2 regions of the Paraburkholderia kirstenboschensis genome follow, and region 1 is predicted to be linked to the other one. Evidence: riboswitches for the same ligand, from Rfam matches in the RefSeq annotation. Region 1 holds a riboswitch; the other holds the start of a gene.

Region 1 (6,286 bases):
CTCGGCGGTCGTGACGACAAAGTGCTGGCGTGTCGGCGTATTGACGTCGTGCACGACGTTCGGAAAGCAGGCGGCGATGTCCGCGCCGATTTCTTCGAGCGGATCGTTGACCACTCCGTCGGCCTGCCAATGCGCGCGCCAGTGGCAATCGTATGCGTGCGCGTTGGAGCGGCAATCTTCGGCACTTGCGACGCCCGGCAGTTGTGCGGCCGGTTGCGTATGCAACTGCTTGAAGTCGGACGCCTCGACGATGTGCTTGAGCGCGGGGCACACGTCAGCCGGCTCGTTCGGCGGAGTGGTTTGTGCTGCTTGCGCGGCGCTCGCGAGCAGCAAGGCTGTGCCGAGAGCAAGCGCGAGGCGGTGACTGAACTGAGGAGAGCGGCGATCGAGTGACATGAGCGAAGAGTCCGTTAGCAGTGAATGGCTGCGGGCCGCGGGGAGGGCTCGCACGACTATCGTCGCTGTAGTGGGCTCTTTTCAAAGGGCGGAAAAGCTCGCCCGCTTCGCAAATGCTTTCGAACTGTTCTCGCGTGTTTCCGGATGTTGCCGTTGTGCGGCCCGCGTGTCGCCCGCTTCTTTGCTTACGGCCGTTGTTCCGGCGCGTTGCTCGCGTCCCTCGTTCGACTCGGTGGTTCAGCCCAAGGTCAATCCGCCGTCGACGTGAATCACCTGGCCGGTGATGTGACGCGCTTCGTCGGAAAGCAGAAATGCAATCAGCGCTGCGACGTCGGCCGGTTCGGCGATGTGGCCAAGCGGCGTCGACTCGGCCGCGTGCGTCCACACTGCGGCGTTATCGGCGCTCGGCCCGCGATCCTTGCGCGTATAGCCGGGCGCGACGCAATTGACGGTCACGCCATGCGGCGCGAGTTCGGCGGCCGCGGTTTTCGCGAGCGATTCCAGCGCCGCCTTGGCGGCCGCTGTGGCGGCAAACGGCGCGTCGGCGCGATACCGATGTACGACGAACGAACTGAGCGCGACCACGCGTCCGCGCCTCGACGTTTCCAGTGCCGGCGTGGCGCGTTTCACAAGCGCTGCAAACGCGGCGGGCATCGCGCCGAACGCCGCGCTCAACGTGTCGGGATCGAGTGTCTGCAGGGTTTGGCGGTGCGCGTGACCCGCGTTGGCGACCAGTTGATCGAGCGCGCCAAAGGTTGCGAGCGTTTGATGCACCACATGTTCGGCCGCGCCTCGCTCGGCAAGGTCGCCGAAGACGGTGGCGCAGGCCGCGCCATTCGCGCTGCAATCGGCGGCGACCTGAGCGAGACGCTGACGCGATTCGTGATCGGCTCCGCGTGCGTGCAGCATCAGCGCAATGCGTGGGGTGCCGGTCAAGGGCGCGGCGGTCGACGCGGCGCCTGTCCCCGGGGCGGCCATCTGGAAGGCGGCCGTCCGCGGGGCAGAGAGCCGCCGGGCCAGCGCCGCCCCGATTCCCGACCCCGCGCCGGTGATCAGTATGACGCGCTCGAAAGCCGCGCTGCTGCCGCTCGCCGCGTCGTTGTCGGAAATCATGCGGCGACCGCTTCGCTGGCGCGCTCGACTTCGAGCGTCTCGTCATGGAACGCAGCAAGCGATTCGCGGTGCGCGACGCTGACAATCGCCGCCTTCGGCAGGCGCTCGGTGAAGAGGCGATAGAGCCGCGCTTCGTTTTCGGCGTCGAGCGCGCTCGTCGCTTCGTCGAGGAACAAGTAGTCCGGCTTGTGCAACAGCACGCGTGCGGCGGCGAGACGCTGTTGCTCGCCCGGCGACAACATGCGCGTCCAGTGCCCCGATTCCTGCAAACGGTCCGCGTAGTGCGACAGATGGCAGGTGACGAGCGCCTCGCGGCATTCGTCGTCGGTATAAGTGTCGGCTGCCGACGGATAGGTGAGCGCTGCCTTCAGCGTGCCGATCGGCATGTAGCTGACCTGCGGGATGAACATCATGCGCGCGTTGACCGGCGCGTCTATCGAGCCGTCGCCGAATGGCCAGAGGCCGGCGAGCGCGCGCATCAGCGTGCTCTTGCCCGAGCCGGATGCGCCGCGCACGAGCCACCGTGAGCCGGGTTCGATCGCGATATCGCGGATGCGCGACAGCGGACTGCCGTTGGGAAGCGCGAGCTTGAGGCCGTCGGTGGTGAGCGAGTCGGCATCGACGAAATGGAGGTTGATGCCGCCGTGCGCGGTGGCGGGCGACACCGATTCCTTCAGACGCGGCGCATGCACGACCCGCTTGAATTCGCGCAACCGGTTCACGGTCGCGCGCCACTCGACGAGCGTCGAGTAACTGTTGATGAACCACGAGAACGAATCGCTGACGGTGCCGAACGCGCTCGAAATCTGCATCAGCACGCCGAACGTGAAGGCGCCCGCGAAGTAGCGCGGCGCGGCCACGACGAGCGGGAAAATGATCGCGATCTGGCCGTAGAAGCTCAGCACGAAGGTCAACCGCTTCGTGTACTTCATGACCTGCCACCAGTTGTCGCGAATCCGGCCGAACAGCGAATGCGCGTTTTTCTTCTCCGTGTCCATGCCGTTGTAGAAGGCGATCTGCTCCGCGTTTTCACGCAGACGGATCAGGCCGAAACGGAAATCCGCCTCGACTTTCTGCGCCTGATAGTTGATCGGCACGAGCGGGTGGCCGACTTTCTGGATCACGAGCGATCCGACCACCGCGTAAAGCGCGGCCGCCCACACCATATAGCCGGGGATGTGCAGCGGGACGCCGCCGAGCGTGATGGTCAGCGCGCCGGCGAGCGACCACAGGATCGTGATGAACGACACCAGAGTGACGACAGTGGACAGCAGGTCGAGCGTGAGCGACAGCGTGGTGGTGGCGAACGACTGGAGGTCGTCGCTGATCCGCTGGTCGGGGTTGTCGGCGAGGCGGTCGCGCTCGATCCGGTAGAACGCGCTGTCGTGCAGCCACTCGTTCAGATAGCGCGTGGTGAGCCACTGACGCCAGCGGAATCCGAGCATCTGCCGCATATAACGGCCATAGACCGCGAGAATGATGTAGCCGAACGCCAGCCCCGAAAACACCATCAGCAGATGCGGGAAGTCCCGCACATTCTTGGTTTGCAGCGCGTTGTAGAAGTCCGCGCTCCAGCGGTTGAGCCGGACGTTGATCCACACGACCAGCAGATTCATCACGATGATCGCGAGGAGCAACGCCCACGCCGTCTTGCGTTCTTCCGACACCCAGTAGGGCTTGATCAGGCTCCATGCGGAGACTTTCTCGTCGGGCGGCAGCGCGGGGCTGACGGATGTATTCGTTGTCATGAGCGTCCTGAGGAGTGCTGTTCCATTCGGGCTGACCCACGCAGGCCGGCCCATTGCGGGTATTTGTGTCTGTGCGGGTCGCGACATCCGGCGAGCCCCGCCGGTACGATCGCCGATTCTGGCGCGAAGCCCTTAAGCGAAAATTAATGATCGGCGCAAGTCTTCCCGACGATCACGCTGCGGGTGTCGTGCATGCGTTGCCGCAACTTCGCGCCGCCGGGCCCGGCGTACTGCCGCATTCGCCGCGCCATCTCTGCTGGCATTGTGCCAGAGCGCCGCGCCGCCGATATCGGTGACGCCAAACGCGGTGCCGGATCAAGGGCGTGCGATATCGCGCGCCGCTCGTTTGCGAGCGCCGCGCCTTTTATGGTCTAATGACCTTCGACGAAACAGGGGTGCTTCGCACTTGAGCGGCGTGATTTTCACGCTGCGGCAGCGAGGCTGAGAGAGACCCTTTGCACCCGATCCGGGTAATACCGGCGCGGGAAGTTTCCGGAAGCAGCCAGTCTTCCATTCCCCGCCGGGCGGCGTTCTTCATTGGAGCACGCTATTGCCTGGCCGGCCTTGCCCGCCGGTTTCGTCCTGGGTACGCGCTTCTTTTTGGCCGTACGGAAAGGACTCGATGACCGCCTATTCTTCAGTTATGTTTCTTGCCCCTTGTCGCGTCGCCGGTGGCGTGCACTGCCTCGCCATTGCCCGTTGCATCGAATTGGAGCGCGCACGATGAGCCGCGCCGCACAACCCGATTTCGCGGTGCTCGGCGGCGGCCTGTGCGGGCGTCTCGTCGCGTGGCGGCTTGCTGGGCAAGGGCATCGCGTTGCGCTATATGAGCGCGGCGACGCAGCCGGCTCGCAAGCCGCGGCGTGGGTCGCCGCAGCGATGCTCGCGCCGCTTGCCGAAGCGGCGAGTGCCGAACTTTTGATCACGCGACTGGGCGCGGCCTCGCTCGATACCTGGCCGCAAGTGCTGGCTGAACTGCCCGAACCGGTGTTCTTTCAGCGCAATGGCACGCTCGTCGTCTGGCATCACGCGGATCGCACCGAGGCGCCGTTGTTCGAAAGACGTGTGCGCTCGAACGCGCCGGCCGAATTGCTGGAGGGCGGCTTCGTCACGCTGTCCGGCGCCCAGCTCGGCGCGGCCGAGCCGGCGCTGGCGGGACGCTTCAGTCAGGGGTGGCTCCTGCCGCGCGAAGGCCAGCTCGACAACCGCCAGGTGCTTCGCGCGCTTGCGGCGGGGCTTGCTCAACGCGGCGTTCAGACCCACTGGAATACGCCCGTCAGCGACGGCGCGCTGCCGCCCGCACGCGTCACCGTCGACTGCCGCGGACTCGGCGCCAAACCCGTGCTGCCGACGCTGCGCGGCATTCGCGGTGAGGTCGCACGCGTGCATGCGCCAGGCATCAACTTGGCGCGCCCGGTGCGGCTGCTGCATCCGCGCTATCCGCTCTATATCGCGCCGAAGCAGGACGACCTCTACGTGATCGGCGCGACCGAGGTGGAAGGCGAGGACATGTCGCCCGTCAGCGTGCGTTCCGCGCTGGAGCTTCTGAGCGCTGCGTTTTCCGTGCATCCGGGCTTTGGCGAGGCACGCATTCTCGAGCTGAATTCGCAGTGCCGCCCGACCTTGCCCGATCATCGGCCGGCGTTGCTGTGGGACGGCGCGCAGACACTGCGGGTGAACGGCCTTTACCGGCACGGCTACATGATCGTGCCCGAAGTCGCCGACGAAGCCATGCGCTTCGCGACGGCGCTGCTGGACGGGCGCATCGGCAACGCCGACGCGTTCGCGGACTGGCAGCGCGGCGCGCGCTGGAGCGAGCTTTTCCAGCACGATTGTGCGCGGGAGCCGGCATGAGCGCCGAACCGTGCTGCAGTGCCGTTAGCACGCTTGTGCTTTAGCCATCGACTGAACCGTATTTGAACATCATGGACATTCACATCAACCAGAAGCCGCTGTCGCTGCCCGAAGGCGCGACTGTCGCCGATGCGCTCGCCGCTTACGGCGCGCGGCCGCCGTTCGCCGTCGCGCTGAACGGCGATTTCGTCGCGCGCGCGCAGCACGCGGCGCGCGCGCTGCAACCGGGCGACAAGCTCGATGTCGTGCAACCCGTGGCCGGCGGCTAAAGCCGCCACGCATTGCAGGAGACCAGGACCATGCAAATGACTACCCCACAGGCCGCCGACGCGCTCACGCTGTACGGCCAACCCTTCGCGAGCCGCGTGCTGCTTGGCACGTCGCGTTACCCGTCTCTGCAATCGCTGTCGGATTCCATTGACGCCGCCCGACCCGGCATGGTGACGGTCGCGCTGCGCCGGCAGATGAACGAAGGCGGCGCCGAAGCCGGCTTCTTCGATCTGCTCAAGCGCCATGGCGTGCCGCTGCTGCCCAATACGGCAGGGTGCCTGACCGTCGGCGAGGCCGTGGCGACCGCGCACATGGCACGCGAAATTTTCGAAACCGAGTGGATCAAGCTCGAACTGATCGGCGACGACTACACATTGCAACCCGATCCGGTCGGTCTGATCGAAGCGGCCGCGAAGCTCGTCAAAGACGGCTTCAAGGTGCTGCCGTATTGCACCGAAGACCTGGTGATCGGCCGCCGTCTGCTGGATGCCGGTTGCGAAGCGCTGATGCCTTGGGGCGCGCCGATCGGCACCGGCAAGGGCGTCATCAATCCGTACGGCTTGCGCGTGCTGCGCGAGCGGCTGCCGGACGTGCCGCTCATCGTCGACGCCGGACTTGGCGTGCCGTCGCATGCGGCGCAGGTGATGGAATGGGGCTTCGACGGGGTGCTGCTGAACACGGCCGTGTCGCAGGCCACGCATCCGGACGCGATGGCGCGCGCTTTCGCGCTGGGCGTCGAAGCGGGGCGCCAGGCGTTTCTCGCGGGACCGATGGCCGAGCGCGAGAGCGCGCACGCGAGCACGCCGGTGGTCGGCATGCCGTTCTGGCATCAGGACGGGAGCGCCGCATGACGCAAACATTGGCTTTGAAAGACCGCGACCTGTTCTGGCCGCCCGCCGACGAAC
Region 2 (6,286 bases), 1.9 Mb from region 1:
CGAGCGGCACCGGCCCGATCCATTGCCGCACCACTCGTTCGTGATGCAAGGTCGCCCCGCGGTTTTCGCCCGCGCCGACCTGCGAGCTCAGCGAGTTTTCGTACACTGCGACGTATGCATCGAGCGGCCCGGCGGTATCGGCAGCCTTGCTGGCAAAGCGTGCCGCGACGTTGAATGCGCCGCCCGTCTGCGGCTTCATTTCGAGCGCGACGTTCGCTCGTGCCGGCTCAGCCACGAGCTTGCCGACGCGGCTTTGGAAACTGTCGCGTTGCGACCAGCTTCGCAACTCCCGTCCCGCCACGAAAACTTCAGGCGTGTAGATGGTGTGACCGCCCGCAAGATCGGTGAGCGTCTGCTGACGTTCGGTGAAGCGGTGCTGCGAGAAGCGATCCGTCCAGCCGAGGCTGTTCCAGTAGTCGACGTGCAACGCCAACGGCACGATGCTTTGCGTCGAACCGCTGTGCTTCCATTGGCTGAGCCACTCGTCGGCGGGCGGACAGCTATTGCACCCTTCGCTGCTGTAAAGCTCGACGAGCGCAACGCGATGCGCGGGACTGCGCGCGCTACACATCGCGCCGGCTGCATTTGCCAGACCGCTCGCGGACAACATCGCTATCGCGCTGAAAACTACGATGGCTCGCACGAATGGTCGATGTGCGCGGCGCATGACGATTGATTGCATGACGTGCTCCTGTCGGGATCTGCACGTTTGTCGATGCGCGCAGCAGGTTATGACAGCCCGCTGCAAATTTTTTTGACTGACGTTTGCATGCGGGTTCATCGCATCACCGCTCATCGCATCACCGTTTGCCGCGGCCCGACTTACAGCAGTGAAATGTTCGCGAAGGTCGCTGAAAGACGCCGTGCTAACATGCCCTTAATCACCGCGCCGCTCGCTGTCTTCGCCAGATTTTCGCGGCGCGTCGCCCATCTTCATTCGACAACTGCCGGCCCTTCAATGCGCTCTCCGACTTCCCGTGCCCTCACCCGCTTGCGCCCTCGCCGCGCGACCGGTTGCGCGCGCGTGCAGTCCGCGCCGCAGTCAGCCGGCGAGCCGTCGCGAACGCTTCCGCCAAGAACGCCTCCGCTTCTCGCCGCCCGGCGCCCCACCTGACGCAGCTCGCTTCCCCGCCTGAAGCCGCGTCGTCCCCAAGGGGACTTTCGGGGCGCCGGGCCGATCAAATCCGCATGATGTTTCCTCACACAGATTGCAGCCAGATTGCAGATCGAATTGGAGTAGCCGCCGTGAAAACGACCAGAAGGACCAAGCAGTGTTACCTCACCGAACTCGACGTCGCCCGTCTTGAGAAGCACGCCGCTGCACCCGGCGCGGATGCACGTTTGCACGACATGCTCGACGACGTGCTGGAGCGCGCGGTTATCGTCGATTCGCGCGAGATTCCGGCCAACGTGGTCACGATGAACTCGCAGGCGACGCTCGTCGACGAAAGCAGCGGTGAGCACATGACCTGGACCGTCGTATATCCGCCCGACGCCGACTTCGCGCATGGCCGCCTGAATGTGTTCTCGCCAGTCGGCCTGGCGCTTCTCGGCGCGAAACGCGGCGAGCAGATTCGCTTCATGCCGCCAAGCGGCGCCGAGAAGGTGCTGAAGCTCGAAAAGATCCTGTACCAGCCCGAAGCCTCGGACGATTTCACGCGGTAAGCGAACAGGCCGCGTGGCGCAAGTGCTGCAGTGCGTCATACGCGGCGCGCCCGTCAATACAAGCATAGTGCGCAAATAGCGGATCGGCGGCCTGTGAAGACCTGCGCTTTCTCGCCTGCGGATGCATGGCGTTCCCGTGGCTCAGAGCGGCGCGGCGGCTCACGCATAACGTTTATACCGATCGCACACAGCATTGCAGACGGGTTGCCAAGCGGCGCCCGCCCGGTGTATCGTGTGCGCTGCTAACGCGGGGGTCCTGCGTTGCACGGGAGTCGGAGGTCCGTGCCACGTGGGTGAGAAATACCCTTTGAACCTGATCTGGATAATGCCAGCGCAGGGAAGCGTACGGATTTCGCACTCCAGCCTTGTGCCTCATCTCTCGCGAATTCCGACTACTTCCGTCTCGTCTCGTGCTTAGCGGCCCACATTGCTTTGACGGAGAACACGCATGAACGCCAACCCGAAGTTTCTTTCCGCCGACGCCCACGTCGACGAAGCCGCCGTCGCGCCGCTGCCGAATTCCCGCAAGGTCTACGTGACCGGCTCGCGCCCCGACATTCGCGTGCCGATGCGCGAAATCACCCAGGCCGATACGCCTGACAGCTTCGGCGGCGAAAAGAATCCACCCGTCTACGTCTACGATACGTCGGGCCCCTACTCCGATCCCGAAGCGAAGATCGACATCCGCGCCGGCTTGCCCGCGCTGCGTCAGCGCTGGATCGAAGAACGCGGCGACACCGAACCGCTCTCCGGCCTCACGAGCGACTACGGCCGCGAGCGCGCCGCCGATCCCGCTACCGCCGAGTTGCGCTTTCAAGGCCTGCACCGCACGCCGCGCCGTGCGATGCCCGGCAAGAACGTCTCGCAGATGCACTACGCGCGTAAAGGCATCATTACGCCGGAAATGGAGTACATCGCGATTCGCGAAAACCAGCGCCGCGCCGAGTACCTCGAGACGCTGAAGACGAGCGGCCCGAACGGCGAAAAACTCGCCGCGATGATGGGCCGTCAGCATCCGGGCCAGGCGTTCGGTGCAAGCGCTTTTGGTCCGAACGGCCTCACCGAAATCACGCCGGAATTCGTGCGCGACGAAGTTGCGCGCGGCCGCGCGATCATCCCGAACAACATCAATCACCCGGAAAGCGAGCCGATGATCATTGGCCGCAACTTCCTCGTGAAGGTGAATGCGAACATCGGCAACTCGGCGGTGACATCTTCGATCGGCGAGGAAGTCGACAAGATGACGTGGGCGATCCGCTGGGGCGGCGACACGGTGATGGATCTGTCGACCGGCAAACACATTCACGAAACGCGCGAGTGGATCATCCGCAATTCGCCGGTGCCGATCGGCACGGTGCCGATCTATCAGGCGCTCGAAAAGGTCAACGGCAAGGCTGAAGACCTGACGTGGGAGATCTTTCGCGATACGCTGATCGAACAGGCCGAGCAAGGCGTCGACTACTTCACGATTCATGCGGGCGTGCGTTTGCAGTATGTGCCGCTGACGGCCAAGCGCATGACCGGCATCGTGTCGCGCGGCGGCTCGATCATGGCGAAGTGGTGCCTCGCGCATCACAAGGAAAGCTTCCTGTACGAGCATTTCGAAGACATCTGCGAAATCATGAAGGCGTATGACGTGGCCTTCTCGCTCGGCGACGGCCTGCGTCCCGGCTCGATTTACGACGCGAACGACGAAGCGCAACTCGGCGAATTGAAGACGCTCGGCGAGCTCACGCAGATCGCGTGGAAGCACGACGTGCAGACGATGATCGAAGGCCCCGGCCATGTGCCGATGCAGTTGATCAAGGAGAACATGGACCTGCAACTGGAATGGTGTGACGAAGCGCCGTTCTACACGCTCGGACCGCTCACCACCGACATCGCTCCCGGTTACGATCACATCACGTCGGGCATCGGCGCGGCAATGATCGGCTGGTTCGGCACCGCCATGCTCTGCTACGTGACGCCGAAGGAACACCTCGGCTTGCCGAACAAGGACGACGTGAAGACCGGCATCATCACGTACAAGCTCGCCGCGCACGCCGCCGATCTGGCGAAGGGCCATCCGGGCGCGCAGGTGCGTGACAATGCATTGAGCAAGGCGCGCTTCGAATTCCGTTGGGAAGATCAGTTCAACCTCGGTCTCGATCCGGACAAGGCGCGCGAATTCCACGACGAAACGCTGCCCAAGGATTCGGCAAAGGTCGCGCATTTCTGCTCGATGTGCGGCCCGCATTTCTGCTCGATGAAGATCACGCAGGACGTGCGCGAGTTCGCGGCGCAACAAGGCGTCACCGACGACGAAGCGCTGAAAAAAGGCATGGAAGTGAAGTCGATCGAGTTCATGAAGAAGGGCGCTGAGATTTATCAGCGGCAGTAAGGCCACGCGCGGATCTCGCGCCTTTGGCAGCCGTGCGCATTTCGATGCGTGCGCTACGTCTTGCAACCCAAAGCCCGCCACCAGCGGGCTTTTTTTCGCCCCGCGTTCAGGCACGACTCATGCTACGTCGAAGGAAACATTTGATTACGAAACCGTCATTCTGCTGACAACCTCATACATCTGGAAACCGTCCGCAGCGATAAGATCAAATCCAACAACGTAAAACGACAGGCGGCTTCCAATCACAACAAAGGGAGTGAGCATCATGAAATCGATTCGTAAATTGGGTTCGCTTGCGGTGATCGTCACGGTTGTCGCGAGTCTTTCGGCGTGCGAGGGGATGAGCACGCGGCAACGGGATACCGCGATCGGCGCGGGCGTGGGTGGCGCGGCGGGTGCGGTCATTGGCGGCAGTGCGCTCTCCACGCTGGGCGGCGCGGCCGTTGGGGGCGTTATCGGTAATCAGGTCGGCAAGTAACCTTCACCACCGCATGGCAGTGAAACGCGAGCCTGGGTGCAATGCCCCGCTCGCTTTCCGCTGACGAGACGTGCCCCGGGAAAAGCCGTAGAGAGCGCCGCGAAGTGTCGCGGCGCGCTGCCGCAACGAGGCGAAATACGCCGTTACGGTTTTGCAATCCTCTTTGCGCCGCGTGAGCGTAAGCTCGTGCAATGACGTACCGACGAAGGCGTCGGCTGCGTCGCTCGCAAGTTGCTTGCACACCGGAGCGCGTCATGAAGTCCCCCCTGATCGACTCTTTTCATCCCGTTCACATGCGATCGCCGCTGCCCTCGCGGCGTCCGGCTGATCGCATGGGCCAGCGCATTCCCCACGGGGGATACCTCGGCCGCGGCCGGCTCGCCCTGTGCGGCGCCGCGGGCGCGCTGCTGCTGTCGGGCTGCTACTACCCTTACGGCTACTATCCGGGCTACTACCCGGCGTATTACGCGACGGTGCCCGCCAGCGCGGCACAACGAGAAGTGCCGGTCGGCACGGCAGGCGGCGTGGCCGCTGACCCGCAGGCCGGGCAGCAAGCGGCACAAGGGCAACAAGTCGAGCAGCAGCCGGCCTCTTCGTATCCCCCTGCCACCTATGTCGTCGCGCAGCCGCCGGTGTACGTCGCGCCGGCTTATCCCGCCTATTACCCGCCCCCGGTCTACCCGCCCTGGTATGGTTACGGCTATCCTGGCTGGTACGGTCCGGCCGTATCGATCGGCTTCGGCTGGTCGTCGGGCGGACATGGCCATGGCCACCATCATTGAACGAACTCATGTTGAACGAAGTCACCGATGCCGGCGCACGTCGCCGGCACGCGCTCCTGCTTGCTCCCGTAGTTTCCCTTCTTGACGTAAGAGCCTCGGGCTCTATGCTTGGTTAAGCCGCACACAGTAACCGTTTAAAAGCGAGCCGACCGGTGCTTTCCTGCGCGGGCGTCGCTCATCCGTCCTGCACGAGCGACGCGTCCCGTCATTCGCAGTCACGCGTCGATTTCGAACAACAACGAAGGAGACGTGATGTTTCATCAACTACTCACTCCAGTCGGCAATTCCCTACTTCCATCGTTCCTCGTCGCGGCGTTGCCGATCATCGTCGTGCTGTTGCTGCTCGGCTGGGCGCGCCGGCCTGCGTGGCAGGCGTCGCTCGCGGGGCTGATCGTCGGCCTCGTCGTCGCGATTGCCGTGTGGCGGTTCCCAGTGGCGCTCGCGCTCGACTCAGTCGCCGCGGGCGTCGTGTTCGCGTGCTGGCCGGTCATGTGGATCGTGTTCACCGCGATCCTGCTCTACAACATCGCGCAACGCTCCGGCCGCTTCGCGGCCTTTCGCATGTGGATGATCGACAACCTGCCGAACGACCGGCGCGTCGTGCTGGTGGTGGTGGGCTTTTCGTTCGGCGCGTTGCTGGAGGGAATTTCCGGCTTCGGCACGCCGGTCGCGATCACGAGTTCGCTGCTGATCCTGCTCGGTTTTCCGACGCTCGAGGCGCTTACCTTCACGCTCATTTTCAACACGGCGCCGGTGGCGTTCGGCGCGCTCGGCGTGCCCATCACGGTGCTCGGCGCGGTCACACATTTGCCGGCCGATTCGCTCGCAAAAATGGTCGGCCGCCAGTTGCCGTTCTTCGCCTTGCTGTTGCCGTTCTATGTGATCGCCGTCTATGCCGGCTTTCGCAATATGGTGCGTGTCTGGCCGGTGCTGCTGATATCGGGCGCGAGCTTCGCGCTCACGCAGTTCGTCGCGTCGAAC

What was found. A riboswitch is a leader RNA that binds a small molecule or an ion and turns the genes downstream of it on or off. The one in region 1 is predicted to bind thiamine pyrophosphate.
Region 2: another riboswitch for thiamine pyrophosphate. It lies ahead of thiC (phosphomethylpyrimidine synthase ThiC); the one in region 1 lies ahead of RW095_RS33515 (FAD-dependent oxidoreductase).

Annotation. Positions count from the first base shown of each region.
Region 1 is NZ_CP136513.1:2,416,909-2,423,194, reverse strand. Features, by position in the region: gene RW095_RS33530 (hypothetical protein) at 1-396, opposite strand, end outside; gene RW095_RS33525 (SDR family NAD(P)-dependent oxidoreductase) at 634-1,509, opposite strand; gene RW095_RS33520 (ABC transporter ATP-binding protein/permease) at 1,506-3,257, opposite strand; TPP riboswitch at 3,639-3,762, shown strand; gene RW095_RS33515 (FAD-dependent oxidoreductase) at 3,981-5,111, shown strand; gene thiS (sulfur carrier protein ThiS) at 5,183-5,380, shown strand; gene RW095_RS33505 (thiazole synthase) at 5,417-6,232, shown strand; gene thiE (thiamine phosphate synthase) at 6,229-6,286, shown strand, end outside.
Region 2 is NZ_CP136513.1:487,832-494,117, reverse strand. Features, by position in the region: gene RW095_RS24865 (DUF1223 domain-containing protein) at 1-682, opposite strand, end outside; gene RW095_RS24860 (GreA/GreB family elongation factor) at 1,246-1,665, shown strand; TPP riboswitch at 1,905-2,023, shown strand; gene thiC (phosphomethylpyrimidine synthase ThiC) at 2,114-4,045, shown strand; gene RW095_RS24850 (glycine zipper 2TM domain-containing protein) at 4,311-4,523, shown strand; gene RW095_RS24845 (hypothetical protein) at 4,778-5,305, shown strand; gene RW095_RS24840 (L-lactate permease) at 5,558-6,286, shown strand, end outside.